DNA from 3 places in the Escherichia sp. MAL-1 genome. Region 2 is predicted to be linked to each of the others. Evidence: predicted binding sites of a transcription regulator. Region 2 holds the regulator's gene; each other region holds the start of a gene.

Region 1 (10,261 bases), 710 kb from region 2:
CGCGAAGAGCTGAATCAGGAAGCTCGTGACCGCAAGCGTCAGAAAAAACGTCGTGGTCATGCGCCGGGCAGCCGCGCAGCGGGCGGTAACACCACGTCAGGCAGCAAAGGCCAGAACGCACCAAAAGATCCACGTATTGGCAGTAAAACCCCTATTCCATTGGGCGTGACTGAAAAAGTCACCAAACAGCACAAACCGAAGAGTGAGAAACCTATGCTTTCACCGCAGGCGGAGTTGGAATTACTGGAAACGGATGAGCGTCTGGATGCGCTGCTGGAACGTCTGGAAGCAGGCGAAACCCTGAGTGCCGAAGAGCAATCCTGGGTGGATGCTAAACTGGATCGTATTGATGAGTTGATGCAGAAACTCGGCCTCTCTTATGACGATGACGAAGAAGAGGAAGAAGACGAGAAGCAAGAAGACATGATGCGTCTGCTGCGGGGCAACTAACGGATTGCCGCCATGGGCCTTCCCGTTCTGCTGATAACCCTTCCGGTTATATGTTATCTGGTGTGGTTATTCGTTAAACTACAGCGGTTGTCGCGGCGACAAAAGTGGCTGCGCAACCGGCTGATGACCCGAAACGGGCATCCGCCGGTACGCCGTAGCCGCCAGAGACGCCATCGGAAGGAGTGAGCATGTCTGTACAGCAAATCGACTGGGATCTGGCCCTGATCCAGAAATATAACTATTCCGGGCCACGATACACCTCGTACCCGACCGCGCTGGAGTTTTCAGAAGACTTCGGCGAACAGGCGTTTTTACAAGCCGTGGCGCGCTATCCTGAGCGTCCATTATCTCTCTACGTACATATCCCGTTCTGCCATAAACTTTGTTACTTCTGCGGTTGCAATAAGATTGTTACTCGCCAGCAGCACAAGGCCGATCAGTATCTGGACGCGCTGGAGCAAGAAATCGTCCATCGTGCACCGCTGTTCGCCGGGCGTCACGTCAGCCAATTGCACTGGGGCGGCGGAACGCCGACGTATCTGAATAAAGCGCAAATCAGCCGCCTGATGAAGCTGCTGCGCGAAAACTTCCAGTTCAATGCCGATGCGGAGATTTCGATCGAAGTCGATCCGCGGGAAATCGAACTGGATGTACTCGATCATTTACGCGCCGAAGGCTTTAATCGCCTGAGCATGGGCGTGCAGGACTTCAACAAAGAAGTGCAACGTCTGGTTAACCGCGAGCAGGATGAAGAGTTCATCTTTGCACTGCTTAACCATGCGCGTGAGATTGGTTTTACCTCCACCAACATCGACCTGATTTACGGCCTGCCGAAACAGACGCCGGAGAGTTTCGCCTTTACCCTGAAACGTGTGGCGGAGCTGAACCCCGATCGTCTGAGTGTCTTTAACTACGCGCATCTGCCGACCATTTTTGCTGCTCAGCGCAAAATCAAAGATGCTGACCTGCCGAGTCCGCAGCAAAAACTCGATATCCTGCAGGAAACCATCGCCTTCCTGACGCAATCGGGCTATCAGTTTATCGGTATGGATCACTTTGCCCGTCCGGATGACGAGCTGGCGGTGGCCCAGCGTGAAGGCGTGCTGCATCGTAACTTCCAGGGCTACACCACTCAGGGCGATACCGATCTGCTGGGGATGGGCGTTTCCGCCATCAGCATGATTGGCGACTGCTACGCGCAGAACCAGAAAGAGTTGAAGCAGTACTATCAGCAAGTGGATGAACAAGGCAATGCGCTGTGGCGTGGTATTGCGCTAACGCGTGATGACTGTATTCGCCGCGATGTGATTAAGTCGCTCATCTGCAACTTCCGTCTGGATTACGCCCCTATTGAGAAACAGTGGGATTTGCACTTCGCTGATTACTTTGCGGAAGATCTCAAGCTGCTCGCCCCGTTAGCAAAAGATGGGCTGGTGGATGTGGATGAGAAGGGAATACAGGTGACGGCGAAAGGTCGCTTGCTGATCCGCAACATTTGCATGTGCTTTGATACCTATCTGCGCCAGAAAGCGCGGATGCAGCAGTTCTCACGGGTGATTTAAATAGTGAATGGCGCTTCGTTTACAAAGTAGAAAACGAAAGCGCCATCAATGTGCTGAGAACAAGATTGCCTGATGCGCTACGCTTATCAGGCCTACAAAACCTGTTGAAAATATTGCTTTTGTAGGCCGGATAAGGCGTTCACGCCGCATCCGGCATGAACAAAGAGCACTTCATCAGCAATCTGAAACTCAACTAAACAGCCCAATCATTGCGGCACACAGCACGGCAGCAACGGCAGTTTGCGGTGTGTGGCTGTCAACTGCGCCACTCGATACCAGATTAATTATTGATTCCAGCATAATGACTCTCCCCGTTTTCCGGGCAAGATCATACTGAACTTATCGGAACAGTAAAGCGTAAAATACCAGCAATTTGCGCTCAATAATCAATCTTTACACACAAGCTGTGAATCACTCCATCCCCAGCTCTTTTAACTTACGCGTCAGGGTGTTGCGGCCCCAGCCGAGTAGCCGCGCCGCTTCCTGTTTATGCCCCTGCGTATGTCGCAACGCGGTCGTCAGTAACGTCCGCTCCAGCTCTGGCTGCGCTTCGGAAAGCAGATTTTGATGACCGGAACGCAGCGCTCTGTCTGCCCACTGCGCAAGAAGCGTCGCCCAACTGTCCGGTTGCATTTGCGAAGTACTCTCCGCAACCGTTGATTCAAACAGTTCGCCGGGCAAATCCTGAATCAACACTTCCTGCCCGGCGGCCATCACCGTTAGCCAGCGGCAGGTGTTTTCCAGCTGGCGCACGTTGCCTGGCCACGCCAGACGCGTCAGAGCAGCTTCGGTTTCCGGATGCAGTAACTTCGCTTCTACGCCCAGTTCGTGCGCGGCAACCTGTAAAAAATGGCGCGCCAGACGGGGAATATCTTCCCGACGTTCGCGCAGCGGCGGCAGATGAACGCGGATAACGTTCAGGCGGTGGAACAGATCCTCACGGAACTTACCTTCCTGCACTCGCTGTTCGAGATTCTGGTGAGTGGCAGCGATAATCCGCACATCCACTTTCACCGGCGCATAGCCGCCAACGCGGTAAAACTGACCGTCTGCCAGCACGCGCAGCAAACGCGTCTGCACATCCAGCGGCATATCACCAATTTCGTCGAGGAATAATGTACCGCCATCGGCCTGTTCAAAACGCCCCTGACGAATGGTATTCGCGCCAGTAAACGCGCCTTTCTCGTGGCCAAACAGTTCTGATTCGATCAAATCTTTTGGGATAGCTGCCATATTCAGCGCGATAAACGGCGCTTTGGCGCGCGGACTGTGGCGATGCAGGGCATGAGCGACCAGTTCTTTACCGGTGCCGGATTCGCCGTTAATCAGCACGCTAATAGAAGAACGCGAAAGCCGACCGATAATACGGAACACGTCCTGCATGGCTGGCGCTTCGCCGATGATATCGGTCGTTGGGCCGTTAAGCTGAATATTACGCGGCTGCTGCTGTTCCTGGTAATGACTGATAGCGCGCTCAACCAGCGCCACTGCTTCGTCGATATCAAACGGTTTGGGCAGATAATCAAACGCCCCTTGTTGATAGGCGCTGACGGCAGCATCCAGATCGGAATGTGCGGTCATAATGATGACCGGAAGCATTGGATGGCGCTGTTTAATCTGCTTGAGCAGCGCCAGCCCGTCCATTCCCGGCATACGGATATCTGAAAGCAGCACATCCGGCGTTTTGCTCGCCAGCGCCTCCAGTACTTCCGCGCCGTTCTCAAATGTCGTACAGGTTAAACCCGCTCCAGCGAGCGCACGTTCAAGCACCCAACGGATGGAACTATCGTCATCGACTACCCAGACTATCCCTCGTTGCATAAACGTCACCTTTATTTCCTGATAGGCAGGTAAACCGAGAACTCGGTATGCCCTGGCCAACTGGTAAATTCAATTTTGCCTGAATGCTGATCAATCAAATTACGAGCGATGGATAAGCCAAGCCCGGTGCCACCTTCGCGGCCGCTGACCATCGGGTAAAACAGCGTATCCTGCAAATGAGGCGGAATGCCCGGCCCGTTATCTTCCACATCAATCCGCGCCGCCAGCCGGTAGCGCTCGCCGTGTAAGGTCAGTTGAAACGCGGTGCGGGTACGCAGAATGATTTCACCGCCTTCCGGCCCCAGCGCCTGTAGCGCATTGCGCACAATATTCAGCAAGACCTGTTCAATTTGATCCGGGTCGTGCGCCAGTTCCGGCAGGCTGGGATCGTAATCACGAATCAACCGCACGTTGTCCGGCAGTTCCATCGACACCAGCGTTACCACGCGTTCAGCCACTTTGTGAATACTTTCGGTAACGCGCGTACCGGGCAGCTGCGGCCCCAACAGACGGTCGACCAGATTTCGCAGCCGGTCCGCCTGTTCGATAATCACTTTGGTATATTCGAGTAGTGATGGGTCAGGTAACGCTTTGCTGAGCAGCTGCGCCGCGCCACGTAAACCGCCAAGCGGATTTTTAATCTCATGTGCCAGGCCGCGCACTAAATCACGGGCAGCAACCTGCTGGGCGTGCTGTAGCTGTTCCTGACTTAAGCGGCGCTGGTTATCCATCGGAGCCATCTCCAGCAGGATCATGCCGTCCGGCATACGCTGGGCCGTCACAGAAAGGATATGCGAGCGCCCGTCGATGACCAGCGTCACTTCGTTATCGGTAAAACCTTGCCCCGCCTCCAGACTTTCTTGCATCAGCTCGATATTTAATGAGAAGTAGCTCAACAGTTCCGGTAACGGTGTACCAAACAATTTGCGGGAGCTTTGGGCGAGCAGTTGTTGCGCGGCGGGGTTGGCGTAATGGATCGCCAGGTTGTCATCGATTAACAAAATACTGTTAATCAGCGAGTTGAGGATCTGCCCAGCATCGGGCTGCGTGCCTGTTGCCATAAAGCAGTCTCCTGAACAGGTTGCACCATTTTAGTGCATTATAGCTTTTTACGGATAAAAAGCGCGAAGCATCAGAGAATTGACGGAGAAAAAAGCCCATGCAGAGATGGGCTACAGATAGCTGACAAACTTCACGTTGGAGAGCGACTCACCTGCTCCGGCCTACCACATCATCACCGTGTAGGCCGGATAAGACGCATTTGCGTCGCATCCGGCGTGATGTGCTTGCCACCGATCCCAGGCCTGCCAGAGACAGGCGAAAAGTTTCCACGGCAACTAAAACACTTAGACGCTGTAGTACAGCTCAAACTCTACCGGATGCGGAGTCATACGCACGCGGTCATCTTCTTCGCGACGCAGTGCGATGTACGCATCAATTGCTTCGTCAGTGAACACGCCACCGGCTTTCAGGAACTCGCGGTCCAGATCCAGTTCGTTCAGTGCTTCTTCCAGAGAGCCTGCAACCTGTGGGATCTCTTTCGCTTCTTCTGGCGGCAGGTCATACAGGTTTTTGTCCATGGCTTCGCCCGGATGGATCTTGTTCTTGATACCATCAAGACCGGCCATCAGCAGGGCAGCAAAGCACAGGTACGGGTTAGCTGCCGGATCCGGGAAACGTACTTCGATACGACGTGCTTTCGGAGAAGAAACCACCGGAATACGGATAGACGCAGAACGGTTACGCGCAGAGTAAGCCAGCATTACCGGTGCTTCATAGCCCGGGACCAGACGCTTATAAGAGTTGGTGGTCGGGTTTGCCAGGGCGTTAATCGCTTTAGCGTGTTTGATTACGCCGCCAATGTAGTACAGCGCCTGCTCAGACAGACCTGCGTATTTGTCGCCTGCGAACAGGTTAACGCCGTTTTTAGACAGAGACATGTGGCAGTGCATACCGGAGCCGTTATCACCGAACATCGGTTTTGGCATAAAGGTCGCGGTTTTACCGAAGCGGTGCGCTACGTTGTGCACAACATATTTGTAGATCTGAATTTCGTCAGCTTTTTTGGTCATGGTATTGAAGCGGGTAGCCACTTCGTTCTGACCAGCAGTCGCTACTTCGTGGTGATGGGCTTCAACCACCAGGCCCATCTGTTCCATCACCAGACACATTTCAGAACGAATATCCTGAGCAGAGTCTACCGGCGGAACCGGGAAGTAACCGCCTTTCACTGCCGGACGGTGACCTTTGTTACCACCTTCATATTGGGTGGAGGAGTTCCATGCGCCTTCGATATCGTCGATAGCAACGTGAGAACCGGAGATAGATGATCCGAAACGGATGTCATCGAACAGGAAGAATTCAGGTTCTGGCCCGAACAGTACGGTGTCGGCAATGCCAGTGGAACGCAGGTAATCTTCGGCGCGCTTCGCAATGGAGCGCGGGTCACGGTCATAGCCTTGCAGGGTGCCAGGTTCAAGGATGTCGCAACGGATAATCAGGGTGGAGTCGGCGAAGAACGGGTCAATCACTGCGGTGGATGCGTCTGGCATCAGCACCATGTCGGACTCGTTAATGCCTTTCCAGCCGCCAATCGAGGAGCCGTCAAACATTTTGCCTTCTTCGAAGAATTCAGCATTCACCTGATGAGCAGGGATAGTGACGTGCTGTTCTTTACCTTTAGTATCGGTGAAGCGCAAATCAACAAACTTCACTTCGTGCTCGTTCAGCATCGTCAGTACGTGTTCAGCGGACATACTTTAACTCTCCTGGATTGGTCATGGTCGTCGTGGTAACGAAATCTGCAATTATTTTGGCCGTGTCGCCGTAAAAAAGATAAAGCGAAATCTGTGCCAACTTTTAAATTGCCCCTAAAAGGCGTTATCATGCGCACCATCGTGCAAAAGGGCTGCACCACGATGTGAATGTTGCACCAATATAGTGCTTCAATGGAAACATTAAGCACCATGTTGGTGCAATGACCTTTGGATAACCCTTTTTATGCTCCGTGAAAGCGATCACAAAGGGACTCTGCAATACTTGTTTGCGGAGGATGTTTGTGATCCTGTTTTGTAGTGCGATTAATCCGTGTACAATAACGCGCTATTTCTAATGCCTGAGGCAAAGTTGTGATCGAAAAATTGCGTAATATCGCCATCATCGCGCACGTAGACCATGGTAAAACCACCCTGGTAGACAAGCTGCTCCAACAATCCGGTACGTTCGACTCTCGTGCCGAAACCCAAGAGCGCGTGATGGACTCCAACGATTTGGAGAAAGAGCGTGGGATTACCATCCTCGCGAAAAACACCGCTATCAAATGGAATGATTACCGTATCAACATCGTTGATACCCCGGGGCACGCCGACTTCGGTGGTGAAGTTGAACGTGTAATGTCCATGGTAGACTCAGTGCTGCTGGTGGTTGACGCATTTGACGGCCCGATGCCGCAAACGCGCTTCGTAACCAAAAAAGCGTTTGCTTACGGCCTGAAGCCGATTGTTGTTATCAACAAAGTTGACCGCCCTGGCGCGCGTCCTGATTGGGTTGTGGATCAGGTATTCGATCTGTTCGTTAACCTCGACGCGACCGACGAGCAGCTGGACTTCCCGATCGTTTACGCTTCTGCGCTGAACGGTATCGCGGGTCTGGACCACGAAGATATGGCGGAAGACATGACCCCGCTGTATCAGGCGATTGTTGATCACGTTCCTGCGCCGGACGTTGACCTTGACGGTCCGTTCCAGATGCAGATTTCTCAGCTCGATTACAACAGCTATGTTGGCGTTATCGGCATTGGCCGCATCAAGCGCGGTAAAGTGAAGCCGAACCAGCAGGTCACTATCATCGATAGCGAAGGCAAAACCCGCAACGCGAAAGTCGGTAAAGTGCTGGGCCACCTCGGTCTGGAACGTATCGAAACCGATCTGGCGGAAGCTGGCGATATCGTTGCGATCACGGGCCTTGGCGAACTGAACATTTCTGACACCGTTTGCGACACGCAAAACGTTGAAGCGCTGCCGGCACTCTCCGTTGATGAGCCGACCGTTTCTATGTTCTTCTGCGTTAACACCTCGCCGTTCTGCGGTAAAGAAGGTAAGTTCGTAACGTCTCGTCAGATCCTGGATCGTCTGAACAAAGAACTGGTACACAACGTTGCGCTGCGCGTAGAAGAAACCGAAGACGCCGATGCGTTCCGCGTTTCTGGTCGTGGCGAACTGCACCTGTCTGTTCTGATCGAAAACATGCGTCGTGAAGGTTTCGAACTGGCGGTATCCCGTCCGAAAGTTATCTTCCGTGAAATCGACGGTCGTAAACAAGAGCCGTATGAAAACGTGACTCTGGACGTTGAAGAACAGCATCAGGGTTCTGTAATGCAGGCGCTGGGCGAACGTAAAGGCGACCTGAAAAACATGAATCCAGACGGTAAAGGCCGCGTACGTCTCGACTACGTGATCCCAAGCCGTGGTCTGATTGGCTTCCGTTCTGAGTTCATGACCATGACTTCCGGTACTGGTCTGCTGTACTCCACCTTCAGCCACTACGACGACGTACGTCCGGGTGAAGTGGGTCAGCGTCAGAACGGCGTACTGATCTCTAACGGTCAGGGTAAAGCGGTCGCGTTCGCGCTGTTCGGTCTGCAGGATCGCGGTAAGCTGTTCCTCGGTCACGGTGCAGAAGTTTACGAAGGTCAGATTATCGGTATTCATAGCCGCTCTAACGACCTGACTGTAAACTGCCTGACCGGTAAGAAACTGACCAACATGCGTGCTTCCGGTACTGACGAAGCCGTTGTTCTGGTTCCGCCTATCCGCATGACTCTGGAACAAGCTCTGGAGTTCATCGATGATGACGAACTGGTAGAAGTGACCCCGACCTCTATCCGTATTCGTAAACGTCACCTGACGGAAAACGATCGTCGTCGCGCCAACCGCGCACCGAAAGACGATTAATTTCGTTTTTTAGTCATAAAAAACCTGCCAGCGATGGCAGGTTTTTTTTTGCCTGTCGTGAGCACTCAGCAATGCGAGTATCTCCCTTATAAGTCTGTGGTTACGTCAATAGAGAGCTTTGTCACAATTATCTGCAAAGTCATACGCCGTTAATTGCTTTCTTTTTTGGCGTAAGCGTAAGATGCCTCATCTGGTTTAAACCAAAAGGATTAAACAATGACGGGAAATCAATCCACCGTAGAAAATGCAAAAGAGAAACTGGATCGGTGGTTAAAAGATGGCATCACTACGCCGGGTGGAAAACTCCCTTCAGAAAGAGAGCTGGGAGAGCTGCTGGGCATTAAACGTATGACGCTGCGCCAGGCGTTGCTGAACCTCGAGGCAGAATCCAAAATCTTCCGTAAGGATCGTAAAGGGTGGTTCGTGACTCAGCCGCGATTTAATTACAGCCCGGAGCTGTCGGCGAGCTTTCAGCGGGCCGCAATTGAGCAAGGGCGGGAACCTTCCTGGGGGTTTACCGAGAAAAGCCGTACCAGCGATATTCCCGAGACGCTCGCGCCACTGATTGCAGTGACGCCATCAACTGAACTCTATCGCATCACCGGCTGGGGGGCGTTGGAAGGACATAAAGTTTTCTATCACGAAACATATATTAATCCTGAAGTTGCTCCGGGTTTTATTGAACAACTTGAAAACCACTCATTTTCTGCAGTCTGGGAAAAGTGCTACCAAAAAGAGACGGTAGTAAAAAAATTGATTTTCAAACCCGTCAGAATGCCGGGCGATATCAGCAAGTATCTTGGCGGTTCTGCGGGTATGCCAGCGATCTTAATTGAAAAGCATCGCGCCGACCAGCAAGGCAATATTGTCCAGATAGATATTGAATATTGGCGATTTGAGGCCGTAGACCTCATCATTAATCTGTAGGTGTTTTATGGTGACAATAAATAACGCAAGAAAGATTCTACAACGTGTCGATACTCTTCCTCTTTATTTACATGCCTATGCCTTTCATTTAAATATGCGGCTGGAAAGAGTATTGCCTGCTGATTTACGGTGATGCTGCCAACTTACTGATTTAGTGTATGATGGTGTTTTTGAGGTGCTCCAGTGGCTTCTGTTTCTATCAGCTGTCCCTCCTGTTCAGCTACTGACGGGGTGGTGCGTAACGGCAAAAGCACCGCCGGACATCAGCGCTATCTCTGCTCTCACTGCCGTAAAACATGGCAACTGCAGTTCACTTACACCGCTTCTCAACCCGGTACGCACCAGAAAATCATTGATATGGCCATGAATGGCGTTGGATGCCGGGCAACAGCCCGCATTATGGGCGTTGGCCTCAACACGATTTTACGTCACTTAAAAAACTCAGGCCGCAGTCGGTAACCTCGCGCATACAGCCGGGCAGTGACGTCATCGTCTGCGCGGAAATGGACGAACAGTGGGGCTATGTCGGGGCTAAATCGCGCCAGCGCT
Region 2 (10,261 bases):
TGTTCCCTTCTCAGCGGTAATGGTCGAGCGACAGGTCAGCGCCTGGCTGCATGGCAATTTTCGTTACGTGGCACATTCTGACTGGGTCAGTATGGATCAAATCTCGCCATGGATGGGACTGGCGGTGATTGCCGCAGAAGATCAGAAATTTCCTGAGCACTGGGGCTTTGATGTCGCTTCCATTGAGAAAGCCCTGGCGCACAACGAGCGCAATGAAAACCGTATTCGCGGTGCATCAACGATTTCTCAGCAGACAGCCAAAAATCTCTTTTTATGGGATGGGCGTAGCTGGGTACGAAAAGGGCTGGAAGCTGGATTAACGCTGGGGATAGAAACGGTCTGGAGCAAAAAGCGTATCCTGACGGTTTACCTGAATATCGCCGAATTTGGCGACGGTGTGTTTGGCGTCGAAGCTGCGGCACAACGTTATTTCCACAAACCCGCGAGCAAACTTACCCGATCGGAAGCTGCATTACTGGCAGCTGTATTACCTAATCCACGTCGTTTCAAAGTCTCCGCGCCATCGGGCTACGTGCATAGCCGTCAGGCGTGGATTTTACGGCAGATGTATCAGTTAGGCGGTGAGCCGTTTATGCAACAACACCAGCTGGATTAAGCTTCGCGCGAAGTGAGGGCCAGCGTTTTGCTCTCACGAGGTTGCAGATCTTTCTGCAGGGCAATAGCCAGCGCCGGTTGGGCGATAAATCGTTTCCATAACCGCTCTTGCTTACGCAGACAACACCACTTCGACCAGGTTGCCAGTGGAATCAATGTGCTTTCACCAATGTTGTCGCAGACGACGGGGATAACCTCTGACTCACTGATGCGATGACAGAGGATATTCTGCGGCTTCAGCGACATCGTCACGATACGGTTATCCTGCAAATAACGCTTCAGCTGTTTCAGTAACTGGCGCAGTTGTGCAACGTCTTCTTCGTAACGGCATTGTTCAGCAAATTCGGTCAGCGTAATGGAGGGCTTGCCGTCGAAATCGGCAATCACATCGTAGACATAACCGGTTCCGCAATCCGTCTCAACGGTACCGTGATAGCGCGGTATTCCACTCCAGTCTTTTAACCGACGACCAAGATGCGCGTAATACTTTAACTCACGGCGGATCTCTTTATCGCCACCATCGCCACGATGGTAGACAATCTTGATACAGCGTTGGGCATCTTCCGGATGCGCATAACATTTCCGATGTCTTCCGGTGCCCAGGGGACTTTGTTCAGATAAGCGAATCATGCCATCTCCTGGAAATATTTTCTGACGATCTCCAGTATGGTCGATTAACTTAAACAAAACCTAAACAATGCTTCTTAAGGTTTTCTTAAGGTTCTTCTGAAAGTGAAAAGCGCACAAAATGTACAAATGACGTTGATTGAGAACGATTTCAGTACGCGCTTTTCTTATTGCCGGGGGAGCTTGAAGGGATTTGAATGTCAAAGTGATGAAGATTAATCTTCATCAAAACCAGAGTTAAAGAGGGCGATAACGGCGGCCAGTGCTTCCTCTTCTTGTGGACCGGTCGCTTCAACTTCAATCTGCCGTCCTTTGGCAGAATCCAACATCAGCAGCGCAATAACGCTGTTGGCTTCAGCCTCGGTGCCTTCGTCATTACGTAACAGCACTTCAGCGTCAAAACCCTGCATTAATTCAAACAGCTTCATTGCAGGCCGGGCATGCATGCCCAGCTTGTTTGTGATTTCAACAGTTTGCTTGACGGTCATGGTTTACGTTTTTCCAGCGTACGATGGCGTGACTGGACGTTTTTACCGCGCGAGCGGAAGTAGTCAGCCAGTTGCTCTGCAATATACACCGAACGGTGCTTCCCGCCGGTACAACCAATGGCGACCGTCAGGTAGCTACGGTTGTTGGTTTCCAGCATAGGTAACCATAGCTCAAGATAGCTTCGCGTCTGGTAGATAAAATTGTGTACTTCTGTGTGGCGGTCGAGGAACGCGGCGACAGGCTTATCAAGACCTGTCATTGGACGCAGTTTCGGATCCCAGTGCGGGTTCGGCAAGAAGCGCACGTCAAAGACGTAATCTGCATCGATAGGGATACCGTGTTTGAAGCCGAAAGACTCAAAGACCATTGTCAGTTCGCGTTCACGTTTACCCAGCAGACGGGTACGCAGCATTTCAGCCAGCTCGTGAACGGACATTTCTGAGGTATCGACAATCAGATCCGCTCGCGAACGCAGAGGCTCCAGCAGATCGCTTTCTTTGTCGATAGCACTTTCCAGCGACAGGTTTTTGCTGGAAAGCGGATGCAGTCGGCGCGTGTCACTGTAACGACGAATTAAGGTATTACGGTCGGCATCCAGGAACAGTAGTTGCGGTGAGAAAGCGTCAGGCAGGTTACTCATCGCCTGTTCGAATATTTCTGGTGACTCCGGCATATTACGAACATCAATGCTGACGGCGGCAGAAATCTCGCGATCGGCCAGGGTTCGAGCCAGATCAGGTAACAACACTACGGGAAGGTTATCCACGCAGTAAAAACCCATATCTTCCAGCGCACGCAGGGCGACAGATTTACCTGAACCTGAACGTCCGCTGACGATCATCAGTACCATGTACTGTTTCTCCTCACAACGTCTAAAAGAGACATTACCGAATAACTACGCTTCATCCGGAGTACCTTCGGTATCCGTAATGATTTGATATAGCTCTTCATCGCTCTGGGCTGCGCGTAAACGGCGGCAGATGGTTTTGTCCGCCAGACGTTTCGCCACCAGCGACAGAGTATGCAGGTGCGTTTTAGTTTGGTCTGCCGGCACCAGCAGGGCAAAAAGTAAGTCCACCGGTTGGTTGTCGATGGCATCGAAAGCTATAGGCGTTTCGAGCTGAACGAAAACGCCAACGGCACGCAGAGTATCTTCTTCCAGTTTGCCATGCGGAATTGCAATACCATTGCCGATACCGGTACTGCCCATTTTTTCCCGCGTCAGGATAGCTTCAAAAACCACCTGAGGCGGCAGGCTAAGTTGTTTCGCCGCCAGCTCGCTGATGATTTCCAGGGCGCGTTTTTTGCTCTGACAGTGGACGCGGCTTCGCGTACATTCCCTGTTAAGAACACTGCTAAGCTGTAGAGTTGTATCATTATTTGTCATAATTTCACCTAAGAACCTGCCCACTCAAACAGTGGAACAGGCTCGGAGCATTAACCGTACAAATGGCCCGTTGTGCCGCACAACAGGCCGCCATGCACATGCTAATTGCCCGGACAATTAGTGTTGTTTCAGTTTATCTTTATGTTTGGTCAACTGGCGTGCCAGCTTATCAATTAAGCCATCAATGGCAGCGTACATGTCCTGACCTTCCGCGCTGGCATGAATTTCACCACCGTTTACATGCAGTGTTGCATCTGAGGTGTGGGTGACTTTCTCCACTTTCAGAACAACATAGACCTGGTTGATTCGGTCAAAATATTGCTCAAGTTTGGCAAATTTGGCTGTAACAAATTCGCGCAGTGCCTCGGTGATCTCGACGTTATTTCCGGTAATGTTGAGCTGCATAGTGTCTTCCTTATCGGTTGGGTCAAACGAGTTGTTTACGCTGGTTTGACGGCGGAATGGATAAAGACTCTCGGTACTTCGCAACAGTGCGGCGTGCCACCATGATACCTTGTTCCGACAGCAAAGAGGTTAACTTGCTGTCGCTCAACGGTTTCGCTGGGTTTTCCGCCGCGATTAATTTCTTCACCAGCGCACGAATCGCCGTGGAGGAAGCTTCGCCGCCGCCCTCGGTATTGACGTGACTGGAAAAGAAATACTTCAGTTCAAAAATGCCTCGTGGACTATGCAGGTATTTTTGCGTGGTCACGCGAGATATCGTCGATTCATGCATTTCGACAGCCTGGGCGATATCGGCCAGTACCATCGGTTTCATATATTCTTCGCCTTGCTCAAAGAAGGCTTGCTGCTGTTCAACGATACAGCGACTCACGCGCAGTAGCGTATCGTTACGGCTTTCCAGACTCTTGATCAACCATTTGGCATCCTGCAGATTGCTGCGGATAAACTGGCTGTCACCATCATTGCGAGCGTTATTGCACATCGAGGCGTAGTGCTGGTTGATTTGCAGACGCGGAATGCTGTCACTGTTGAGTTCTACTGTCCAGTGACCGTTATGCTTACGCACCAGCACATCTGGAATGACATACTCAGGTTCGCCAGTCTGGATCGACTGCCCGGGGCGCGGATCGAGCGACTGGATCAGATTGACGGCTTCTTTCAGCACATCTTCTTTCAGACGCGTGACGCGCATTAAAGTGCGGAAGTCGTGATTGGCTAACAGATCGAGATGATCGCTAATGATCAATCTGGCCTCTTCCAGCCACGGCGTGGTTTTATCGAATTGGGAGAGTTGGATTAGCAGGCAGTCACGCAGATCTTTTGCCGCTACACCGACCGGATCAAACCGTTGGATCCGCTTAAGGACGGCTTCAACCTCGTCGATGTCGATCTCTTCATCGCCCATACTTTCGAGAATATCTTCCAGCGGGACAGTCAGATAACCGGTGTCATCAACGGCATCGACGATAGAGGTAGCAATAGCGCGGTCAGTGTCGGAAAACGGTGTCAGCTCGACCTGCCACATCAGGTAATCCTGCAAGGTCTGCGTCGTTTCGCCCTGATAGACCGGCAGCTCATCGTCAATGTAGTCACCGCTGGTGCCGGATGGTGTACCAGCGGTGTAAATGGTGTCCCAACTGGCATCGAGCGGCAGCTCTTCCGGCATCTCTTTTTGTTCGAGCGCGTCGGCGGTGTCCAGCGTTTCACTGTCTTGCGTTTCGCGGGTGTCGATTTCTTCATGAGTGTCGATTTGCTCAAGCAGCGGATTACTCTCCAGCGCCTGCTGTAGCTCCTGCTGAAGTTCCAGCGTCGACAACTGCAACAGACGAATTGCCTGTTGGAGCTGTGGCGTCATCGCCAGTTGTTGGCTAAGCCTGAGTTGCAAACCTTGCTTCATGTTCAGAATCGTACTCTCCTGCTAAAACGTCGCAAACTTCTACCCTATCAGAGTCTGAAGTCTTCCCCAAGGTATACACGCTTAACGTGTTCGTCTTGTAAGATTTCTGTAGGCGTGCCGTGGGCGATCAAATGCCCCTGACTGACGATATAAGCGCGTTCACAAACCGCCAGTGTTTCACGCACGTTGTGGTCAGTGATCAGCACGCCCAGGCCGCTGTCGCGCAGGTGCTCAATGATGCGTTTAATGTCGATAACCGAGATCGGGTCAACCCCGGCAAACGGTTCGTCGAGCAGAATAAATTTCGGATTCGCAGCCAGTGCGCGGGCAATTTCTACACGGCGACGTTCACCCCCGGAGAGTGACTGCCCCATGCTGTCACGCAGGTGCTCAATGTGAAACTCTTCCATCAGCTCGTTCGCGCGGTCTTCACGTTGTTCAGCAGACAAGTCGTCACGAATTTGCAGTACCGCCATCAGGTTATCGTAAACGCTGAGGCGACGGAAAATGGAGGCTTCCTGTGGCAGATAGCCGATACCGCGGCGCGCGCGTGCATGCAGTGGCAGCAGACTGATATCGTCATCATCAATAATGATGTTGCCCGCATCGCGCGGCACAATGCCTACAACCATGTAGAAAGTGGTGGTCTTACCGGCACCGTTTGGCCCCAGCAGACCGACGATTTCCCCGGAGTTGACGGTCAGGCTGACGTCTTCTACCACGCGACGGCCTTTATAGGCTTTTGCAAGGTTCTTTGCAGTTAATGTTGCCATAACGAATTAATTACCCTTCTTCTGTGCCGGGGTCTGGCCTTTGTTGTTTTTATCCTGCAGCTGCGACGGCACCAGAACGGTGGTTACGCGCTTGCCTTTGTCGCTGAAAGCCTGCATTTTCTGCTCTTTCACCAGGTAAGTGATCTTATCGCCCTTAATGTTGCTATCGACCTGCTGCAGATAAGCATTACCCGTCAGAACGACAAAATCTTTTGCCAGTTCGTAGTGCATCTGGGAAGCGTGACCTTCAACGGGTTTACCGTTGTCCTGCATCTGGTAGAACGTTGCCGGTTTACCGTAGCCGTCAATCACTTCTTTACCTTGTTCGCCGCCCGGACGGGTAACGACCACTTTGTCGGCATTAATTTTGATGGTGCCCTGGGTGACGATGACATTACCGGTAAAGGTAACCACGTTGCCTTGCATATCAAGAGATTGCTGGTCCGATTCAATGTGGATCGGCTGATCAGTGTCTCCGGTTACGGCAAATGCCGGAATGCTGGCGGCCAGAAGTGAGCTGGCAAGCACAAGATTAAGGCTGAGTTTGTTTGTTTTGAATTTCATAGGATGTTCTAACCTTTTCAATCAGCTCGGCGTTCTTGCTGCGTAAGTTGCCGCGCATTTTCAGACCGCTGGAGTTAAATGTTGTTCCGTATAACGTGACGAGGTCTTCAGAGGTAACATCCTGCGTCACCAGATTGATCTGCGCGTTATCCGTCGTGATTCTGCGAAGTTGAGAGTCCGGCACAAGTGCGTTGACTTCAACGTGTCCATATAAATAGAGCATCCGGTCATTGGTCAGCTTGGCTTTATCTGCTTTTACGGACCATGTCGGGATTTTATCCTTATCAAACGTGGTAAGTACCGGCTGCGTAAACCACGAAACGGCCTGATCGGAATAATATTCAACGTGTTGAGCAATCAATCGATAGCTTAGTGCCCCTTCTGGGTTATAGACGAGCGTGTCCGTATGCTCGCTTTTATAGGTGGGATCATTGTTGTTGACGACCACCTGGGCGGTATCGTCTTTTTCGGCCATATTAATGCCGATCATCACCAGAACCGCCAGTGATAGCACAATGATAACCCAACGTCTGGCTTTACTCATATCGATTGCCCTTTGGCTTCATCCAGTTTGCCCTGCGCCAGGAGTAATAAGTCGCAAACTTCGCGCACTGCGCCACGACCGCCAGCAATGCGCGTCACGTAATCGGCGCGCGGGATCAACAGTGGATGCGCATCGGCCACGGCGACGCTTAAACCCACTTTTTCCATTACCGGCCAGTCGATGAGATCATCGCCGACATAAGCCACATTTTCCGGGGCAATCGCCAGTTTTTCCAGCAGATCGCTAAAGGCGATCAGTTTGTTTGACTGCCCCTGATACAAGTGAGTGATCCCCAATGTGGCACAACGATCTTCTACCAGTTTAGCCTTTCGCCCGGTAATGATAGCGACTTCAATATCAGAGGTGAGCGCACAACGAATGCCATAACCGTCACGAACATTGAACGCTTTCAGCTCTTCGCCGTTATTGCCCATATAAATCAGGCCATCTGACAGTACGCCATCAACGTCGAGGATCAGCAGACGAATGTTCTCTGCTTTTGCCATAACGTCGGCGCTGACAGGGCCGTAACAGGTCGCAAGCGACGCACCTGCTTTGCTCATTGTTGTTTATCCTTGAATCTTTACACTACGCCTGCACGCAGTAAATCATGCATATGTAACACACCGAGTAAATGGTCGCCATCGGCAACCATCACGGAGGTGATATGGCGGGACTGCATTAAGTTCAGTGCCTCAACGGCCAGAATGCCAGGGCGCACACGTATTCCCCCCGGCGTCATCACATCGGCAATACTTAACTGACGAACATCCACGCCCATATCGAAGACACGGCGTAAATCACCGTCGGTAAAGATGCCTTCAATCATCATATTGTCATCGCAAATGACAGTCATACCAAGATTTTTGCGGGTAACTTCCAGCAATGCGTCACGCAGACTGGCCGTTTTCTTAACATGCGGGATCTCATCGCCCGTATGCATAATATCGTTTACGCGCAGCAGAAGTTTACGACCCAGTGCGCCGCCTGGGTGTGAGAGCGCAAAATCTTCAGCAGTAAAGCCGCGTGCTTTTAACAGCGCGACAGCGAGGGCATCGCCCATAACCAGCGTGGCGGTGGTGCTGCTGGTCGGTGCCAGCCCTAACGGACAGGCTTCTTTCGCTACTTTAACACACAGATGCACATCTGCGGCGCGCGCCATGCTGCTCTCCGGGCGACCGGTGATGCAGATTAACGGTACGTGAAGACGCTTAAGCACTGGAATTAAGGCCGTGATTTCGCTGGATTCACCAGAGTTAGAGATAGCAATCACCACATCCTGTGGGGTAACCATGCCTAAATCACCATGCGCGGCTTCACCAGGATGGACGAAAAATGAAGGTGTACCGGTGCTGGCAAACGTTGCCGCCATTTTTCGCCCAATATGCCCCGATTTTCCCATCCCCATGACGACAACTTTCCCTTTACACCAGAACATCTTTTCACAGGCAAGCGTGAAATTCTGATTGATGTATTGATCAAGCTCCGCCAGGCATTCACGTTCAATCGCCAGGACTTCTTTACCTGCTTGCTGAAAGTCAAAACCCGGTTGTAACTCTACGTGCGACATAATGCGTTTCCAGTTATTCAACGAGTATTGGCGATAACCAGTACAACATCGCCAGCCATACGATAAATCCGCCAGTTAATAATACCCCTACACCACGGCCCGGTTGCGGGGAGCGCCGCCAGCACAGCAACGCAAAAATAATGCTCACCAGCAACATCACGCTGTAGTCACGACTGTACGCCAGTGGATCAATCTCTCCTGGCGTTATCAGCGCGGGTAAACCCAACACGATGACAATATTAAAAATGTTTGCGCCAATGATATTTCCGACAGCAATGTCGTTTTCACCTTTGCGAACCCCCGCTATTGCGGTTGCCAGTTCCGGCAGGCTGGTTCCGATAGCAATTGCCGTCAGACCCATCGTCAACTCGCTGATGGCAAAGTAATTCGCCAGCACCGTGGCGTTATCAACCACCATCCGCGTGGCCACTGGCATGATGATAAGCGCAATGCCGAGCCATAAAAACGCGACGGGCAATCCGCCGTCACGCGGCAGCTCTGCAAGCTGCTCTCTGGTCAGGCTGTCAGTCCCCTGACGTTCAGCCTGACGTGCAAGTTTAACAATGAACAGCAGCCATAGCACAGCCAGAAAGAGGAGAAAGATACCATCGCTGCGACTAAGTTGTCCGTCATAGAGTACGGAACCGGCCACCACGCTGACCAACAACATTAAGGGTAATTCACGGCGTAGAACATCAGAATGGACGGTAAAAGGACGAACCAGCGCAGCCAGACCGAGGATCAGCAATATATTGATAATGTTTGAGCCGAGGGCTGTACCAACGGCTAAATCGCGTTGTTCGTGCAGAGACGCGGCAAGCGAGACGATGACTTCTGGTAACGATGTACCAATACTGACCACCGTCATGCCGATGATCAGCGGCGGGATGCCAAAGGTTCGGCAAAGAATAGACGCGGCAAAAACCAGGCGGTCGGCACTGTAAACGACCAAAAGTAAACCAACAATTAACAGTGCCGTAGCTAAAAGCATCTAACGTCCTTTCTTCAGGTATACTCGCCGGTCCGCTGAAGATTTTCAGAAAGCCGTAACGGATTCTTAATTTTGACTTTATGCGGCTAAAAAGTAAAACAAATGCCAGCTTTCGCTAACCACGGCGGGTAATATTCTGTAAATATGTTGGGTTCAAGGTTAAATTGAGCGCCATGCTTAGAAAATCAACGCAAGACGAAGGGTGAATTATGGAGCAGTCTGTGGCGAATTTAGTCGATATGCGCGATGTCAGTTTTACGCGTGGCAATCGCTGCATCTTCGATAATATTTCCCTGACAGTGCCGCGAGGGAAGATCACGGCGATCATGGGGCCATCGGGCATCGGTAAAACGACGCTACTCCGTCTGATTGGCGGGCAAATCGCACCAGATCATGGTGAGATCCTTTTCGATGGTGAGAATATTCCGGCGATGTCTCGTTCGCGCCTGTATACAGTGCGCAAACGGATGAGCATGTTATTTCAGTCCGGGGCGTTGTTCACTGATATGAACGTATTTGACAACGTCGCCTATCCACTGCGCGAACATACCCAACTTCCCGCGCCATTGTTGCATAGTACGGTGATGATGAAGCTGGAGGCCGTGGGGCTGCGTGGAGCGGCTAAACTAATGCCTTCTGAACTTTCCGGTGGGATGGCGCGGCGTGCAGCGCTGGCGCGTGCGATTGCGCTGGAGCCGGATCTCATCATGTTTGATGAACCTTTTGTTGGGCAAGATCCCATCACCATGGGCGTACTGGTGAAGCTGATTTCTGAGCTGAACAGCGCGCTGGGCGTGACTTGTGTGGTGGTTTCTCACGATGTGCCGGAAGTGTTAAGTA
Region 3 (10,261 bases), 1.8 Mb from region 2:
TCCTTATCGGCAAAGTCGCCCTGCTGGATCCGGAAAAAATAGGCCTCGGCCTGACCGCTTTTGTGCTGATAAAAACGCAACATCACAGCAGCGAATGGTATTGCCGCTTTGTCACGGTGGTTACCGAAATGCCAGAAGTGCTGGGGTTCTGGCGCATGGCTGGTGAATACGATTATCTGATGCGCGTCCAGGTTGCCGACATGAAACGCTACGACGAGTTTTATAAGCGTCTGGTAAACAGCGTGCCGGGGCTGTCGGACGTCACTTCCAGCTTCGCGATGGAACAGATTAAATACACCACTTCTTTACCCATCGAATAAATATCCAGAATCAGGTCAGGACACAACGCGTGCGATTATTTGCTCAATTAAGCTGGTATTTCCGTCGGGAATGGCGTCGCTATCTCGGGGCTGTCGCCTTGCTTGTCATTATCGCGATGCTGCAACTGGTTCCACCAAAAGTGGTTGGTATTGTTGTCGATGGCGTGACAGAACAACACTTTACTACCGGGCAGATCCTGATGTGGATCGCCACCATGGTGCTGATTGCCGTTGTGGTTTATCTCCTGCGTTACGTCTGGCGCGTATTGCTGTTTGGTGCGTCTTATCAACTGGCTGTTGAACTGCGTGAAGATTATTACCGTCAGCTAAGCCGGCAGCATCCTGAGTTTTACCTGCGTCATCGCACGGGTGACCTCATGGCTCGTGCGACTAATGACGTCGATCGCGTCGTGTTTGCCGCCGGAGAAGGGGTGCTGACGCTGGTGGATTCACTGGTAATGGGCTGCGCTGTGTTGATTATGATGTCTACGCAAATTAGCTGGCAGTTGACCTTATTTGCCCTGTTACCGATGCCAGTGATGGCGATCATGATTAAGCGCAACGGCGATGCTTTGCATGAACGCTTTAAGCTGGCACAGGCGGCGTTTTCCAGTCTTAATGACCGCACCCAGGAAAGCCTCACCAGTATCCGCATGATCAAAGCCTTTGGTCTGGAAGATCGCCAGTCGGCGTTATTTGCCGCGGATGCCGAAGATACCGGCAAAAAAAACATGCGGGTGGCGCGTATTGATGCTCGTTTCGACCCGACCATCTATATCGCGATTGGTATGGCGAACTTGCTGGCGATTGGCGGCGGTAGTTGGATGGTGGTGCAGGGCAGTTTAACGCTGGGCCAGCTCACCAGTTTTATGATGTATTTAGGTCTGATGATTTGGCCAATGCTGGCGCTGGCATGGATGTTTAACATTGTGGAACGTGGTAGTGCTGCGTACAGCCGTATTCGCGCGATGCTGGCGGAAGCGCCGGTGGTGAACGATGGTAGCGAACCCGTGCCGGAAGGGCGTGGCGAACTGGATGTAAATATTCACCAGTTCACGTATCCGCAGACTGACCATCCTGCGCTGGAAAACGTTAATTTCGCCCTGAAACCCGGTCAGATGCTGGGTATCTGCGGGCCGACTGGTTCCGGCAAAAGTACCCTGTTGTCGCTCATTCAGCGTCATTTCGACGTCAGCGAGGGGGATATTCGCTTTCATGATATTCCTCTGACGAAGTTACAACTCGATAGCTGGCGTAGCCGCCTGGCGGTAGTTAGCCAGACGCCATTCCTTTTTTCTGACACTGTGGCGAATAACATCGCGCTGGGTTGCCCGAATGCCACCCAGCAAGAGATTGAGCATGTCGCGCGGTTAGCCAGCGTACATGACGATATTTTGCGTCTACCGCAAGGTTACGATACAGAGGTGGGCGAGCGCGGTGTGATGCTTTCCGGCGGGCAAAAACAGCGTATCTCCATTGCTCGTGCGTTATTAGTCAACGCGGAAATCCTCATCCTTGATGATGCGCTTTCGGCGGTGGACGGACGCACTGAGCACCAGATCCTGCATAACCTGCGTCAGTGGGGGCAGGGAAGAACGGTAATCATCAGTGCCCATCGCCTTTCTGCACTGACGGAAGCCAGTGAAATTATTGTGATGCAGCACGGACATATCGCCCAGCGTGGCAATCATGATGTGCTGGCACAACAAAGCGGCTGGTATCGCGATATGTATCGCTATCAACAACTGGAGGCGGCGCTCGACGACGCTCCGGAAAATCGCGAGGAGGCCGTCGATGCGTAGTTTTAGCCAACTGTGGCCGACTCTCAAGCGCCTGTTAGCGTACGGTTCACCGTGGCGTAAACCGCTGGGGATTGCGGTCCTGATGATGTGGGTTGCGGCGGCGGCAGAAGTCAGTGGGCCGCTGCTTATCAGCTATTTTATCGACAATATGGTAGCGAAAAATAACCTGCCGTTGAAAGTGGTTGCAGGGCTGGCTGCGGCGTATGTTGGGCTGCAACTGTTTGCCGCCGGGCTACATTACGCGCAGTCGCTGCTGTTTAATCGGGCGGCAGTAGGCGTAGTGCAACAGTTGCGTACCGACGTGATGGATGCTGCGTTACGCCAGCCATTAAGCGAGTTTGATACCCAACCCGTCGGGCAGGTGATTTCCCGCGTCACTAATGACACTGAAGTGATCCGCGATCTCTACGTTACCGTAGTGGCAACTGTCCTGCGCAGTGCCGCGCTGGTGGGCGCGATGCTGGTGGCGATGTTCAGCCTCGACTGGCGAATGGCACTGGTGGCGATAATGATTTTCCCGGTGGTGCTGGTGGTAATGGTGATATACCAGCGTTACAGCACGCCGATTGTCCGTCGTGTGCGCGCCTATCTGGCGGATATCAACGACGGCTTTAACGAAATCATCAATGGCATGAGCGTTATCCAGCAGTTTCGTCAGCAGGCGCGATTTGGCGAACGTATGGGGGAGGCCAGTCGTTCACACTATATGGCGAGGATGCAAACCCTGCGCCTCGACGGTTTTCTGCTGCGTCCGCTGCTGAGTCTGTTTTCATCGCTCATTCTTTGTGGCTTGTTGATGCTGTTTGGCTTCTCCGCCAGCGGCACCATTGAAGTGGGCGTGTTGTATGCGTTTATCAGCTATCTTGGGCGACTTAACGAACCCTTAATCGAACTGACCACGCAGCAGGCGATGCTGCAACAGGCTGTTGTTGCTGGTGAGCGCGTGTTTGAGCTGATGGACGGACCGCGCCAGCAATATGGCAATGATGATCGCCCTTTACAGAGCGGCACCATCGAAGTCGATAACGTGTCATTTGCTTATCGCGATAACAATCTGGTGCTAAAGAACATTAATCTCTCTGTGCCTTCGCGCAATTTTGTGGCGCTGGTCGGGCATACCGGCAGTGGCAAAAGCACCCTCGCCAGTTTATTGATGGGCTATTACCCGCTAACGGAAGGTGAGATTCGCCTTGATGGTCGTCCATTAAGTTCGCTAAGTCACAGCGCGCTGCGCCAGGGCGTGGCAATGGTGCAGCAAGATCCGGTGGTGCTGGCGGATACCTTCCTCGCCAACGTGACGCTGGGGCGGGATATCTCCGAAGAACGCGTCTGGCAGGCGCTGGAAACCGTGCAACTGGCGGAGCTGGCGCGTAGCATGAGCGACGGTATTTACACGCCGCTGGGCGAGCAGGGGAATAATCTCTCAGTTGGGCAAAAGCAACTGCTGGCACTGGCGCGCGTGCTGGTCGAGACGCCGCAAATCCTGATCCTTGATGAGGCAACCGCCAGCATTGACTCCGGTACTGAACAGGCGATTCAACATGCTCTGGCGGCGGTGCGTGAACATACCACGCTGGTAGTGATTGCTCACCGCTTATCGACCATTGTTGATGCCGACACCATTCTGGTGCTTCATCGTGGGCAAGCCGTGGAGCAGGGCACTCACCAGCAACTGCTGGCGGCCCAGGGACGCTACTGGCAGATGTATCAACTGCAACTTGCGGGCGAAGAGCTGGCAGCCAGCGTGCGTGAAGAGGAATCATTGAGCGCCTGAATAGCGCAATATTTCATCGTTGGTGCAAAAATGTAACGCACTGTGCACTGTCATAGTGCGTTTTCATTTTCAAACTTCTTAACTTCCTGCTCTCTTTCTCGTTTTTCATTTCTGGCACACCGCTTGCAATACCTTCTTCGTGTAGCAGAACCATTACCGAATTCTGACCGGAGGGGATCTATGAAGCTGGTGACCGTGATAATCAAACCATTCAAGCTGGAAGACGTTCGTGAAGCGTTATCTTCCATTGGTATTCAGGGCCTGACCGTCACCGAAGTGAAAGGTTTCGGGCGTCAGAAAGGGCATGCCGAGCTGTACCGGGGGGCGGAATACAGCGTCAATTTCCTGCCAAAAGTAAAAATTGATGTGGCGATTGCTGATGACCAACTCGATGAAGTGATCGATATCGTCAGTAAGGCGGCTTACACCGGAAAAATTGGCGACGGCAAAATCTTCGTCGCTGAATTGCAACGCGTCATTCGTATTCGTACCGGCGAAGCCGACGAAGCGGCGCTGTAATCTCTGGCACACAGCAACAGGAACGAAAAATGAAGATAGCGACGATAAAAACTGGGCTTGCTTCACTGGCGATGCTTCCGGGACTGGTAATGGCTGCACCTGCGGTGGCCGATAAAGCCGACAATGCGTTTATGATGATTTGTACTGCGCTGGTGCTGTTTATGACTATTCCGGGGATTGCCCTGTTTTACGGTGGGTTGATTCGCGGCAAAAACGTGCTGTCGATGCTGACGCAGGTGACGGTGACATTTGCACTGGTCTGTATTCTCTGGGTGGTTTACGGTTACTCGCTGGCGTTTGGTGAGGGCAACAACTTCTTCGGCAACATTAACTGGTTGATGCTGAAAAACATCGAACTGACGGCGGTGATGGGCAGCATTTATCAGTATATCCACGTGGCGTTTCAGGGATCGTTTGCCTGCATTACCGTCGGCTTGATAGTTGGGGCGCTGGCGGAACGAATCCGCTTCTCAGCTGTGTTGATTTTCGTGGTGGTATGGCTGACGCTCTCTTACATTCCGATTGCGCATATGGTGTGGGGCGGTGGTTTGCTGGCTTCTCACGGTGCGCTGGATTTCGCGGGTGGCACCGTGGTGCACATTAACGCCGCAATCGCCGGTCTGGTGGGCGCGTATCTGATAGGAAAACGCGTGGGCTTCGGTAAAGAGGCGTTTAAACCGCACAACCTGCCGATGGTCTTCACCGGGACTGCCATTCTCTATATCGGTTGGTTTGGCTTTAACGCCGGGTCAGCGGGCACGGCGAATGAAATCGCGGCACTGGCATTTGTGAATACTGTGGTCGCAACGGCGGCGGCAATTCTTGGCTGGATCTTCGGTGAATGGGCGCTGCGTGGTAAGCCTTCACTGCTGGGGGCGTGTTCTGGCGCGATTGCCGGTCTGGTCGGCGTGACGCCAGCCTGCGGCTACATTGGGGTTGGCGGCGCGTTGATTATCGGCGTGGTAGCTGGTCTGGCGGGCTTGTGGGGCGTTACCATGCTCAAACGCTTGCTGCGGGTGGATGATCCCTGCGATGTCTTCGGTGTGCACGGCGTTTGTGGCATTGTCGGCTGTATCATGACCGGGATTTTTGCCGCCAGCTCGCTGGGCGGCGTGGGCTTCGCTGAAGGTGTGACGATGGGCCATCAGTTGCTGGTACAGCTGGAAAGCATCGCCATTACGATCGTCTGGTCCGGTGTTGTGGCATTTATCGGCTACAAATTGGCGGATCTGACGGTTGGTCTGCGTGTACCGGAAGAGCAGGAGCGAGAAGGGCTGGATGTCAACAGCCACGGCGAGAATGCCTATAACGCGTAACAAGCACTGCAAAAAACAGCCGGACGGTTTTCACCTCCGGCTATTTTTTTAATTGTGATTACGCATCACCCCTTCCTGAACGGTCGAGGCAACCAGTACGCCGTCTTGGGTATAAAACTCACCGCGCACAAAGCCACGTGCGCTGGACGCCGAGGTGCTCTCCACGCTATACAGCAGCCATTCATTCAAATTAAACGGGCGATGGAACCACATGGAATGGTCAATGGTGGCAATCTGAATCCCCGGTTCGAGAAAACCGATGCCGTGCGGCTGTAGAGCTACCGGCAGGAAGTTAAGATCAGAAGCGTAACCGAGCAGATACTGATGAACGCGCAGGTCATCCGGCACGCTACCATTTGCGCGGATCCACACCTGACGATGTGGTTCTGCGACGTGACCTTTCAGTGGGTTATGAAACTCCACCGGACGGACTTCCAGCGGACGATCGCAGATGAATTTATCTTTCAGCACTGGCGGCAGCAGGTGCGCCAGCGATTGGGCGATTTGCGTTTCCGAAGGTAGGCCATCAGGCGCTGGCGCGGACGGCATTGTTTTTTGATGTTCGAAACCCGCTTCTGGTGCCTGGAAAGAGGCAGTCATATAAAAAATCGGTTTGCCGTTTTGAATAGCAGCAACCCGGCGGGCGCTGAAGCTGTTACCGTCACGCAGCGTTTCGACATCATAAATAATCGGCTTCTTACTATCGCCAGGGCGAAGAAAGTAGCTGTGAAACGAATGTACCAGCCGCTCTTCAGGGACGGTCTCTTTTGCAGCATACAAGGCCTGACCCACGACCTGGCCGCCAAACACCTGGCGTAAACCTAAATCTTCACTCTGGCCGCGAAAGAGTCCTTCCTCAATTTTTTCCAGATTTAACAATGTCAGTAAATTTTTTAGCGCCTGACTCATATAACTCTCCAGTAACAAAGCTGCCGCAGCAAGCCAAAGTGAGTTGAGTATAACGCAAATTTGCTACTGGTCCGATGGGTGCAATGGTCTGAATTACGGGCTAATTACAGGCAGAAATGCGTGATGTGTGCCACACTTGTTGACGTTACTATTTTGTTAACCACTCTTCCGGCGAGGAAAGTTAGCCCGCTGGTGCATTGATAATAAGGAGAAATGAATGAAACTCGTGCACATGGCCAGTGGTTTAGCGGTTGCGATTGCGTTGGCGGCTTGCGCAGATAAAAGCGCGGATATTCAGACGCCAGCACCGGCTGCAAATACGTCTATTTCAGCAACACAACAACCAGCTATCCAGCAACCGAATGTCTCCGGTACCGTCTGGATCCGTCAGAAAGTCGCACTGCCGCCTGATGCTGTGCTGACCGTGACACTTTCTGACGCGTCGTTAGCCGATGCACCGTCAAAAGTGCTGGCGCAGAAAGCGGTGCGTACTGAAGGTAAACAGTCACCATTCAGCTTTGTTCTGCCATTTAACCCGGCAGATGTTCAGCCGAACGCGCGTATTCTGTTGAGTGCGGCGATTACCGTGAATGACAAACTGGTATTTATCACCGATACCGTTCAGCCGGTGATCAACCAGGGCGGAACTAAAGCCGACCTGACATTGGTGCCGGTACAGCAAACCGCCGTGCCGGTTCAGGCCAGCGGTGGCGCAACGACTACCGTACCTTCGACTTCACCAACTCAGGTGAATCCGTCTTCGGCAGTTCCAGCTCCTACGCAATATTAAGCGACGTTAACCCTCTCCGCCCGGAGAGGGTTAGTAGTTCCAGCGATAACGCTGCAAGTCGATTTGCCCGCTTCCCGATACCATCACACCTTCTGCCAGTAATGCCTGTCGCTGACGCTGTAAATCCGGTCCGGTTAGCGAAATTGTGCCGTGGCGATTAACCACCCGGTGCCAGGGTAAGGTGCTGCCTTCAGGGAGACGCTTTAACACACCGCCCACCTGGCGCGCGGCGCGGGGCGATCCCGCCAGTTTCGCCACATCACCGTAAGTGGTGACATAGCCTTCGGGAATAGCGGCGACGATTTGCCAGACGCGTTGGGGAAATGAATCTTCTTTTTCCATCTTTTCTTCCTGAGGTAATTTTTCAGCATAATCTGGAAAAACGCCCGAGTGAAGTCGCATTGCGCAAGAAACCAGCATCTGGCACGCGATGGGTTGCAATTAGCCGGGGCAGCAGTGATAATGCGCCTGCGCGTTGGTTCTCAACGCTCTCAATGGGGGCTCTGTTGGTTCTCCCGCAACGCTACTCTGTTTACCAGGTCAGGTCCGGAAGGAAGCAGCCAAGGCAGATGACGCGTGTGCCGGGATGTAGCTGGCAGGGCCCCCACCCATTTCTGCCTCCCACCGTTTCGTCAAAAAATCCCAACATGGCTAAACTTTAACCATAACTGACGTCGCAAGAATTGTCTGGCTGCGCAGTACGCTTCGGAGGTATGTCTGATGAAGTATGTTGATGGTTTTGTGGTTGCCGTTCCTGCCGATAAAAAGGATGCCTATCGGGAAATGGCCGCTAAGGCTGCGCCATTGTTTAAAGAGTTTGGCGCGCTTCGTATTGTCGAATGCTGGGCCAGCGATGTACCGGATGGCAAAGTGACCGATTTTCGTATGGCGGTGAAAGCGGAAGAGAATGAAGAGGTTGTCTTTAGCTGGATTGAATACCCTTCAAAAGAGGTCCGCGACGCTGCTAATCAAAAGATGATGTCGGACCCACGGATGAAAGAGTTCGGCGAGTCCATGCCGTTTGACGGCAAGCGAATGATCTATGGCGGATTCGAGTCAATCATCGACGAATAGGTAGCGTGACGGGCTGTGCGGCGTGCCGTCAGCCCAAAAATTCACAAATGTTGCTCGGCCCAGCGTAAGAAATCTTCTTTCGGTAATGCCTTGCTGTAGAGCCAGCCCTGACCGTAGTGCACGCAATGCTGGCGTAACCACTCTTCTTGTTTACTGGTTTCGATTCCCTCCGCTACCATTTTCAGTTTCAGTGTTTTTGCCATTTCGATGATATGCGGCGTGACATTTTTATATTCCAGCGCATCAACGAAAGATTTATCGATCTTCAGAATGTCGACATCCAGATCCTGTAAATAACTTAAACTTGAATACCCCGTACCAAAATCATCAAGATAAATTTCATGGCCCGCCTCCCGGTAGCGAGAAATTATCGGGGCGCTGGTTTTCGGATCGGCAAACTCGCGTTCAGTGAGTTCAAGCGCGATCTGTCTGGGATTAACCTGATAGTGATTGATCATGTCACGCAGCAATTGCGGGATTTTTTCCGAGGTGAGCACGGGGGATTCAAGATTGATCGAAATATGCTGCTGTGGATGCTGACGCAGCCAGTCGCCCATATCTTCAAAGACGCTTCTTATAATCAGTAGCGTCAATGGCTCAGAAAGGCCCGTTTGCTGTGCCAGCGGAATAAAACTATCTGGTGACAACCAACTACCGTCTGTCTGCGGCCAGCGCGCCAGTGCCTCAGCACCGACAATTTTGCCATTGGCTAAGGAGACAATCGGCTGATAGTGCACGCAAATATCACGATTTTCGATAGCATCCTGCAGCCGATGATGCGGTGACTGAATACGGCGCAAAATACGCAGCACAAACATCGCTGCCAGCAGGCCAATCACCAACCCGAGCGGTAACCAAATAAAGACTTGCCGATGCCAGCCTTTCTGCAACATTTTCGTTGAAGCCCATGTGATGATCGAAATATTCATCTCCGGTAAGGGCAGGATATCGTAAATGATTCCATTATTTTCGATATGCTCACCGGGTGTTTTTTGTAGCCTGGTAATAATTCCCTGAGCAATTTCATCGCTGCTGGTTATGACAACGTTATGGGCATTGCCAATAATGGCGGCATCAATTTGCCATGAGCTATAGGGAATGACATCAATAAAGGAAGCGGGGTCGATCATGACGACATAATGTGCCGTTCCCATGGCGACCATGTAACGGATAATGCCTAAATCGTTATGCGATGTTAACCAGACACGATAACCATCTTTCGAAATTTTACCTGGCTCGGGGAAGGTATCGGGCGGACTTTCATGCTCCAGAGACGAACACTGGGGAACGTTGTTATCGATATAAGCCACTTCCTGAATATAGCGATAACTGTAAGATACCCGACGCATTTCCATGAGATGGGCTTCGCTACAGGCAGCGCCTTGCCATCTTTCCAGCTCCTGCAGCGCATCTTTCCCTTGTGTCGCCACCTTATTGGCTCGAATAGCGACGCGGGAGGAATAGGTATCCAGCTCTTCAATAAACGATGTTTCTACCTGCTGATGGGCCAGCCAGATGCTTAAGCCGACAGGCAGCAATACTGAAAGAATCAGTACTCCCGAAATAAGGCCGACCAGATGTCGTGTTCTCACCAGCATATCCTTATTAACACAGTGTAGGGAAAGTATATCTGATTGTGGAAAAAGGCTGGCTGGAGATAAGGAGGTAGAGCTGGTATTTCATGAAGTGATGGGTGGAAACGATCATTGTCATTTGACCAGGCGCAGAGCTTTACGCCTGGTATGTAACCCTAACTT

The links. The regulator sigma-54, encoded in region 2, starts transcription at its own class of promoters, with help from an activator protein. The targets are predictions, from matches to a motif close to GTTGGCACANNTTTCGCTNT.
Positions count from the first base shown of each region.
Region 1: a site for sigma-54 is predicted at 6,671-6,690, ahead of glnA (glutamate--ammonia ligase). Genes of this name have one in related genera too.
Region 3: a site for sigma-54 is predicted at 4,007-4,026, ahead of glnK (P-II family nitrogen regulator). Genes of this name have one in related genera too.

Region 1 covers NZ_CM129609.1:4,756,599-4,766,859, reverse strand. The annotation lists gene yihI (Der GTPase-activating protein YihI) at 1-450, shown strand, start outside; gene hemN (oxygen-independent coproporphyrinogen III oxidase) at 639-2,012, shown strand; gene ACU8XX_RS23715 (YshB family small membrane protein) at 2,202-2,312, opposite strand; gene glnG (nitrogen regulation protein NR(I)) at 2,424-3,833, opposite strand; gene glnL (nitrogen regulation protein NR(II)) at 3,845-4,894, opposite strand; gene glnA (glutamate--ammonia ligase) at 5,180-6,589, opposite strand; gene typA (ribosome-dependent GTPase TypA) at 6,962-8,785, shown strand; gene ACU8XX_RS23690 (GntR family transcriptional regulator) at 9,002-9,712, shown strand; partial or broken gene ACU8XX_RS23685 (hypothetical protein) at 9,720-9,839, shown strand; one part of gene ACU8XX_RS23680 (IS1-like element IS1A family transposase) at 9,896-10,145, shown strand; one part of gene ACU8XX_RS23680 (IS1-like element IS1A family transposase) at 10,145-10,261, shown strand, end outside.
Region 2 covers NZ_CM129609.1:528,688-538,948, forward strand. The annotation lists gene mtgA (monofunctional biosynthetic peptidoglycan transglycosylase) at 1-616, shown strand, start outside; gene yrbL (PhoP regulatory network protein YrbL) at 613-1,245, opposite strand; gene npr (PTS phosphocarrier protein NPr) at 1,458-1,730, opposite strand; gene rapZ (RNase adapter RapZ) at 1,727-2,581, opposite strand; gene ptsN (PTS IIA-like nitrogen regulatory protein PtsN) at 2,627-3,118, opposite strand; gene hpf (ribosome hibernation promoting factor) at 3,236-3,523, opposite strand; gene rpoN (RNA polymerase factor sigma-54) at 3,546-4,979, opposite strand; gene lptB (LPS export ABC transporter ATP-binding protein) at 5,027-5,752, opposite strand; gene lptA (lipopolysaccharide ABC transporter substrate-binding protein LptA) at 5,759-6,316, opposite strand; gene lptC (LPS export ABC transporter periplasmic protein LptC) at 6,285-6,860, opposite strand; gene kdsC (3-deoxy-manno-octulosonate-8-phosphatase KdsC) at 6,857-7,423, opposite strand; gene kdsD (arabinose-5-phosphate isomerase KdsD) at 7,444-8,430, opposite strand; gene ACU8XX_RS02620 (calcium/sodium antiporter) at 8,444-9,421, opposite strand; gene mlaF (phospholipid ABC transporter ATP-binding protein MlaF) at 9,631-10,261, shown strand, end outside.
Region 3 covers NZ_CM129609.1:3,636,966-3,647,226, reverse strand. The annotation lists gene decR (DNA-binding transcriptional regulator DecR) at 1-320, shown strand, start outside; gene ACU8XX_RS18185 (SmdA family multidrug ABC transporter permease/ATP-binding protein) at 350-2,122, shown strand; gene ACU8XX_RS18180 (SmdB family multidrug efflux ABC transporter permease/ATP-binding protein) at 2,115-3,896, shown strand; gene glnK (P-II family nitrogen regulator) at 4,077-4,415, shown strand; gene amtB (ammonium transporter AmtB) at 4,445-5,731, shown strand; gene tesB (acyl-CoA thioesterase II) at 5,780-6,640, opposite strand; gene ACU8XX_RS18160 (YbaY family lipoprotein) at 6,858-7,430, shown strand; gene ACU8XX_RS18155 (MGMT family protein) at 7,461-7,772, opposite strand; RNA gene ffs (signal recognition particle sRNA small type) at 7,935-8,031, shown strand; gene ACU8XX_RS18145 (DUF1428 domain-containing protein) at 8,151-8,504, shown strand; gene pdeB (cyclic-guanylate-specific phosphodiesterase PdeB) at 8,546-10,096, opposite strand; gene ACU8XX_RS18135 (YlaC family protein) at 10,260-10,261, opposite strand, start outside.